2 regions of the Paenibacillus lacisediminis genome follow, and region 1 is predicted to be linked to the other one. Evidence: predicted binding sites of a transcription regulator. Region 1 holds the regulator's gene; the other holds the start of a gene.
What was found. Region 1 encodes Rex, which represses fermentation and respiration genes when NADH is low (regulators of the CRP and FNR family bind a similar motif). Its sites were predicted from a motif close to TTGTGAAATATTTCACAA; they were not measured.
Positions count from the first base shown of each region.

Region 2: ACLD72_RS13295 (cytochrome ubiquinol oxidase subunit I) is a predicted target of Rex. The motif match lies at 1,821-1,838, and genes of this name have one in related genera.

Region 1 is NZ_JBKIAX020000021.1:82,751-86,736, reverse strand. It holds gene dinG (ATP-dependent DNA helicase DinG) at 1-1,723, shown strand, start outside; gene ACLD72_RS28120 (redox-sensing transcriptional repressor Rex) at 1,736-2,392, shown strand; gene ACLD72_RS28115 (amidohydrolase) at 2,382-3,680, shown strand.
Region 2 is NZ_JBKIAX020000006.1:52,132-56,117, reverse strand. It holds gene ACLD72_RS13310 (hypothetical protein) at 1-238, shown strand, start outside; gene ACLD72_RS13305 (nitrous oxide-stimulated promoter family protein) at 235-609, shown strand; gene ACLD72_RS13300 (ABC transporter substrate-binding protein) at 627-1,622, opposite strand; gene ACLD72_RS13295 (cytochrome ubiquinol oxidase subunit I) at 1,924-3,330, shown strand; gene cydB (cytochrome d ubiquinol oxidase subunit II) at 3,317-3,986, shown strand, end outside.

The sequences.
Region 1 (3,986 bases):
AACGGTCAACGGCGACGATGAAGAGCTCAATTTGGGCAATCGCGGCGGCGATTTCTGGGAAACGGTGGCCAGCGAGTCGGACTCCTGCCTCGGACGGTCCTGCCCGTGGTTCCGCAAATGCTTTTACCACCGGGCCAAACATGAAGCCGGGGTAGCCGATGTGGTCATTACGAACCACTCCAAGCTGTTTACCGATATCCAGGCCGGGCATCAGCTGTTGCCGGGGTACGAGCGCTTGGTCATCGACGAAGCGCATCATTTGGAGGATGTGGCAGGCAAACATCTGGGCATTCATATGAAGTATTTTACCGTCATTCATACGCTTACCCGGCTGTTCAAGGACAGCAAGACCGGCCAGTTGCCGAATCTCCGCATCGCTTTGCAAGCGGCGGGAGGTGAAAAAACGGGCGAATGGTGCTCTGTCATCGACGAAATGTACCCGACGCTGATCGATGTGAAGGAGAGCTGGGACAAGCTCAGCGAGCTGTTGTTTGCGCTCATGCCGGAACGGAGTGACGCGGCGCCCGGCGATCCGGGGCAATTCGTTTACCGTCTGCTTCCGCTAAAGAAACCGCAGGAATGGGATAAGCTGTCGGCGCTGGAGAACCAGATTTACGTCGCGCTTGGGGACGTGCTTCGCAAGGGCGACCGCATGCTCGCCCAAATCCGGGAAGATCAGGAGGATTTCGGCTCCGAAAGCCTGATGACCGACATCAACGGTTTATTCAAGGATTTGGCCAACGAGCGGGAAGCGCTGCGTTTCTTCATGAAGCTGGAGAGCGAGGAGACGGTTTACTGGATGGAAGCGAACGGGAATTTCCGCAGCCGCTCCTTGCAGATGTATGCCGTTCCGATCGACGTTAGCGCACAGCTAAAGGAATATTTTTTCGACAGGAAAAAAAGCGTGGTGATGACCTCGGCAACCCTGTCGGTCGACAAGTCGTTCCAATATATGATCGAACAGTTGGGACTGACGGAAGCGGCCGAGCAAGAGCGGCTGAACACGACGATGCTGCCGTCGCCGTTTGATTACCGGAACCAGGCGCTGCTCGTTATTCCGCGCGATTTTCCAAGCGTGAAGGGGAGCGTGGGCGACGATCATTTCGTCAGTACGCTGGTGCATTCGCTCGCCGATACCGCAGTGGCGACTAAAGGCCGCATGCTGGTGCTGTTTACGTCTTACCGGATGCTGCGGCAGGTGTATGATCCGCTGAAGGAGCTGCTGTCGCCGCAGGGGATCACGGTTATCGGCCAAGGCATGGACAGCGGCAGCCGCAGCAAGCTGACAAGGCGGTTCCAGGGCCAGGCGGCGTCCGTGCTGCTGGGAACGAGCAGCTTCTGGGAAGGCGTGGACATTCCGGGCGAAGCTTTGACGAGCTTGGCGATCGTCCGCCTGCCTTTCCAGCCCCCCAACCATCCGCTGGTGGAAGCGAAAAGCGAACGGCTGCAGAAGGAGAAGAAAAATCCTTTCATGAAACTGTCCGTGCCCCAGGCGGTCATCCGCTTTAAGCAGGGATTTGGCAGGCTCGTCCGCTCCTCGCAGGACCGGGGGATCGTGGTTGTTTACGATACCCGCATCTTGGAATCTTACTATGGGAAATACTTTTTATATTCACTGCCCGGGCCGAAGATGGAGCATATGCCGCTCTCTCAGATGGTTCCGCGCATATCGGAATGGTTAAGTCCGGGAGACGAAGACGTTTCTAAGTCTGCGTCAGAATAGGGGGATAAACGTATGAAATCCGAAAAAATTTCCGATGCCGTAGTACGCCGGCTGCCGGTGTATTTGCGCTTTCTCAACGAACTGAGCCGGCGCGAGGTGCCTACGGTTTCCTCACAGGAGCTCGGCCAGAAGCTCGACCTCAATCCGGCCCAGATCCGCAAAGATCTGGCCTACTTTGGCGATTTCGGGCGAAAGGGCATCGGCTACGATGTCGCGTATTTGATCGAGAAAATCCAGGAAATTCTCAATCTGGACCAACAGGTCAACGTTGCGCTGGTCGGCGCCGGTAATTTGGGGCACGCGCTTTCGAATTACAACGCTTATTTGAAGGACAACATGAAAATCGTGGCGGTGTTTGACGCGTCTCCGGCGAAGATCGGCACGCAGATCAATAACATCACAATCCAGCCGATCGAAGAGCTGACGGAAACGGTGCGGGAGAAAAATATCCGGATCGGGATTATTACCGTGCCTGATTTTGAAGCGCAGCGCGTGGCGGATCAACTGGTGGCGGCGGGAATCGGGGCGATTCTGAACTTTGCCCCTACAATTCTGAAGGTGCCGCCGGAAGTCCGCATTCATGCCGCCGATTTCACGACCGATTTGCTCAGTTTGGCGTATTACTTGGATAACGGAAACGGAAAGGAACAACCTGCTCATGAGTCGTAAATGGTTAATCAAGAACGGAACCTTTGTCGTGTTCGACCAGGCCCGTTCTATTGTTAAAGGCTATATGCTCGTTGAGGGCGATACGATCTCCTATATCGGCGAGCAGCTTCCGGAAGGCGCGGCAGACGCGGAAACTTTTGACGGAAACGGGCTGCTGTTTATGCCGGGGCTGATCAACACGCATGGCCATGCGGCGATGTCGCTATTGCGCGGTTACGGCGACGACATGGTGCTGCAGACATGGCTTCAGGAAAAAATGTGGCCGATGGAAGCCAAATTCACCGCCGGCGACGTGTACGCCGGGACGGCGTTGGCTGTGCTGGAGATGCTTAAGGGCGGGACGACCACCTTCCTGGACATGTACGACCATATGGATGAAGTGGCCAAAGTCGTGCAGGAATCGGGCATTCGGGCTGTGCTGATGCGCGGCGTTATCGGGTTGTGCCCGTCGGATGTGCAGCAGCAGAAGCTGAACGAAGCGATCGCGTTTGCGAAAAATTGGCACGGTCAAGCGGACGGCCGAATCACGACGATGATTTCGCCGCATGGGCCGTACACGTGTCCGCCGGAATTTTTCGAGAAATTCGTGCAAGCGGCTCATGATCTGGATCTGCCGATGCATACGCATATGTCAGAGACGCGGGCGGAAGTGGAGCAAAACGTGAACGATTACGGGGTCAGACCGGTTCAGCATTTGCTGAACCTCGGGATGTTCTCCCGCCCATCGCTGCTTGCTCACGCCGTGCATTTGACCGATGAAGAGATCGAGATTTTGGCGGCGCATAACGTGGCGGTGTCGCACAATCCCGGCAGTAACCTGAAGCTGGCCAGCGGCGTGGCGCGAGTACCGGAACTGCTAGGCAAAGGCGTGGTCGTGTCGCTTGGGACGGACGGGGCCGCCAGCAACAACAACCTTGATATGTTGGAGGAGGTCCGCCTTGCCGCGTTGATCCACAAAGGCGTTTCCGGCGATCCTACCGCCGTTCCGGCGCTGGAAGCCCTCAAAATGGGTACGGAATACGGAGCGAAATCGGTGTTTTTGCCGAATACGGGGAAACTTGCGGCCGGCATGAAGGCGGATTTTATCGCGCTGAATACGGAACAGGCCCATTTCCTGCCAAGGACGGATTACGTTTCCCATGTCGTCTATTCGGCCGGTTCCAAAGACGTAGAGCATGTGTGGGTTAACGGTGAGCAGGTGGTCAAACACGGGGCTTGCCTTACCCTCGACGAGGAGCGTATCCGCCATGAGGCGCAGGCGGCCTTCGAAGGGCTGCTGGCCCGGTAGAGGTTTGGTCTTGAACGGTGCGTGAGGTTGCAGTTGCAGCAGTGTGGCTAGGGTCGTGATCGTGTTGCGGTTGCAGTTGCAGCAGTGGCTTTGGTCATGATCGTGGCTGTGACTGAGCCTGTGATTGCGCCTATGGCTGCGTTAATGACTGCGTTAATGACTGCGTTAATGACTGCGTCAATGCCTAAGCCTGCGATTGCGCCGATTTAGCGGTAAAAAAAGGCGTTATTTTCGGATTTGAAGAGGTCTCGGCCACAATAAGGGACATTTTTGTCGTTATTTTCCTGCCCTGGCCGTGATTAAGGT
Region 2 (3,986 bases), on a different contig from region 1:
CTATTTGCGCAAAGGGCTGCCTTTCTCGGAGCCGTTTGAGGCCACGCAGCAAAGCGAAGGATTGAAGTTGCTGCCGCTTATGTTCCTGCTTGGCGGCATGGGACTTCTGCATTGGGCGGCGACCACGGTTCCGTTTGGTGTTATCGTCTATGCGTTATTGCTGATTATCGCGATTTGGCTGGGGTGGAGAAAGGTGTTTGCTCCCGGAACGCTCGCTAAAGGGAGGGCGGAGTATTGAAGGTTGGAAGGATGCAAGCGGAAAAAGAAGGGCCGCGAATTCACCGCGAGAAGACGACGGTGGCGCTGATGATCACCCTTTATTGCCGGCAGCGGCATGGGGATCGGGAACGGACCAGCCGGGACGAAGCCGCGGGCGGGTCCGAACCCGGCTTGTGCCCGGAGTGCGCGGAGCTGCTCAGGTACGCCCGGGAGCGGCTCGCCCGCTGCCGGTTCGGCGAAAACAAAACGACTTGCCGGGCGTGTCCGGTCCACTGCTATGCGCCCAAACAGCGGGACAAAATCCGCAAAATCATGGCTTACGCCGGGCCGAGAATGCTATGGCGGCATCCGGTACTGACGGTCCGGCATCTGTTGGACGATAGGAAGTGAGTATTATTACGGTAAAATTATTGCGGTAAAATACTGCTTAGCACATCGTCAATCATTTTTCCGTTGGCGATCACGCCGGTGTACAGCCAACTGGAGTCGGCGCCGAATTCGTATACATGCCCGCTCTTCACCGCCGGAATCCCCAACCATATCGGATCATTCCGCATTTCTTCCGTAGTGATGCCGGTGCTTTTAATGATAAACAAATAATTCGCATCGAGTTCCGCCAGCTTCTCTTTGGAAATCGGATTCCAATTGGCGGTGGCGGACGCGGAAATCTCCTTCACGGCCGCCGGCACTTGCAGGCCAAGGTCGCGGTAGAGCACATCGCCGCTCGACAGCTGTTCATGTACAACATAGGTATTTTTGGCGGAGACCCAAAGCACGGCCGCCGAGGCCTCCCCAACTTCGTGACGGAGCTTCGCTTTGGCGTCGCTTGCCTTCTGTTCATATTCATCCAGTACCTTGCGGCCCTCTTCCGGTTTATTCAGAACATCGGCTACGGCAAGCAATTCCTGACGCCAATCGTTGTTTTCTCCCGTACCGATGACATAGGTGGGTGCAATTTTGGCGTACTGCGCATATTTGTCCCCGCTGGCCATCTCCGCGCTGTCCATCATGATCAGATCGGGCTCAAAGCTCATTACGGCTTCATAAGGAAGCTCGGAAGGAATCGCAGGAACATCTTGCAACGCGTATTGCAGATAGCTTTGTACCGATTTGCCGTTGCCCGCGGACCATTGTGCTACCGGCTTGACGCCCAGCGCGACCAGGTGATCCTCCAGGTACGAAGCGAGGATGCGCTGCGGATTTGCCGGGACCTTGACTTCATTGCCCAAGGCGTCCGTGAGCAGGCGTTCGCCGGACTGATTTTGCGGTTCGGACGTGCTGTTGACTGCAGTTTGCTGACCTCCGTTCGTCGTTGCCGGAGCGGATTCTCCTGCACAAGAGCTTAACAGCAAGACCAGGCTAAGCAGGACCGGTGCTAAAGCGTATTTCGTGTGTTTGTTCATCTTCTAAAACCCTCCACAACTCTTTCCATCATTATGATAATGATTATTATTATCAATCAAAACCATCTATGGCGCAACCTTTTTCCAAAAATAAAAGTGCGACAAGTATGTCACAGGAATGTCAAAAATAAACTCCCAGCAAAAAAACGAGCAATGGAGCGGGTTTACGGGCCTTCATTCGCCTTTGTGACATACATCATGTGATTTCCGTCACAAAATTATTACATTTTACAGCGTTTGTTTTCATCAATGAGTGCTAGAATTCACATTAGATAATAATTATTCGAAAGTAGGGGATGAAATGTTGGATCCGATTCTGCTTGCACGCCTTCAGTTTGCGGTGACGACGATTTTCCATTTCTTCTTTGTGCCTCTGTCCATCGGTCTGGTGCTGCTCATCGCGATCATGGAAACGATGTATGTCGTGAAGGGGAAAGAAGAATACAAACGGATGGCCAAGTTCTGGGGCAAACTGTTCCTGATCAACTTTGCGGTCGGGGTTGTAACGGGGATTCTCCAGGAATTCCAGTTCGGCATGAACTGGTCGGATTACTCACGGTTCGTAGGGGATGTGTTCGGCGCGCCGCTCGCGGTTGAAGCGCTGTTCGCCTTCTTTATGGAATCGACCTTTATCGGACTGTGGATCTTCGGATGGGATCGCTTGTCCAAGAAAGTGCATCTGCTGTGCATTTGGCTGGTGGCTTTGGGGACGACGGTATCGGCGTTCTGGATTTTGGCGGCCAACTCGTTTATGCAAAGACCGGTTGGTTTTGAAATTAACAACGGCCGGGCGGAAATGAACGACTTCTTCGCGTTGATCGGCAACGGGCAGCTGTGGGTGGAATTCCCGCATACCGTGCTTGGCGCGTTTGCCACGGGCGCGTTTATGATCGCCGGGGTCAGTGCGTATAAGCTGCTGAAACGCCAGGATACGTCCTTTTTCAAAAAATCGTTTACGGTCGGCATCATCATTGCTTTAATCGCTTCGTTCGGCACGGCGCTGTTCGGTCACCAGCAAGCGCAGTATCTGGTCAAAACGCAGCCGATGAAAATGGCCGCATCCGAAGGCCTTTGGGGCAAATCCGGCGACCCTGCACCTTGGACGCTGTACGCGCACATTGATTCGGGCAGCGGGAAAAACGATTTTGAAATCAAAATCCCTTATCTGCTCAGCTTCCTGTCTTACAGTAAATTTTCCGGCGAAGTAAAAGGAATGCACGAGCTTCAGAGCGAATATGAACAATCATATGGGCCTGGGGATTATATTCCGCCAGTGCGGACGACCTTCTGGAGCTTCCGGATCATGATCGCCGCCGGCTGTCTGATGATCCTGCTTGGACTTTACGGTACGTATCTGGCTTGGCGCAAAAAGCTGGACCGTCCGAACAAATGGTTTTACCGCGCGATGTTGTGGTCGATCTCGCTGCCGTTTATCGCCAATACGTCCGGCTGGATCATGACGGAAATCGGCCGTCAGCCGTGGACGGTATTCGGCCTGATGCAGACGAAGGACAGCGTATCGCCGAGCGTCACCGGCGGGCAAATTTTGTTCTCCCTGATCGCGTTTACGCTGATTTACGCGGTGCTTGGAGCGGTGATGGCCTACCTGTTCGTTAAGGTTATCAAGAAAGGGCCGAATGAGGACGGCGCCGGTGCCGACCATTCGACGGATCCATTCGGTAAGGAGGGTTATCATGCTGTCTCTTAATGAGCTGTGGTTTATCCTTGTCGCGGTGTTGTTCATCGGTTTCTTCTTTTTGGAAGGTTTTGATTTCGGTATCGGAATGAGCACCCGGTTTTTGGCAAAAAATGATATGGAGCGCCGGGTTCTGATCAACTCGATCGGACCGTTCTGGGATGCCAACGAGGTTTGGCTGCTGACGGCGGGCGGCGCCATGTTCGCCGCTTTCCCCAACTGGTACGCCACGATGTTCAGCGGATATTACACCCCGCTCGTCGTGCTGCTGCTGGCGCTGATCGCCCGGGGGGTTGCGTTTGAATTCCGCGGCAAGGTCGGCAACGAAAAATGGAAGTCGACCTGGGACGGCGCGATCTTCCTCGGCAGCCTGCTGCCTCCGTTCCTGCTCGGCGTAGTGTTCGCGGGTCTGATGAAAGGCCTGCCGATCGACGGGGACATGGAAATGAAGGCCGGCCTGTTCGATATGGTGAACATCTACACGCTGGTTGGCGGCATTACGGTCGTCATGCTGTGCCTTGTGCACGGCCTGCTGTTCGCCTCGCTGCGCACGACGGGGAGTTTGCAGGAGCGGGCCCGCAAGCTGGCGGGCAAGCTGTTGATTCCGCTCGCGGTGTTGTTTGTCCTGTTTGGCGTATTGACGTACTTCCAGACGGACGTGTTCCAGG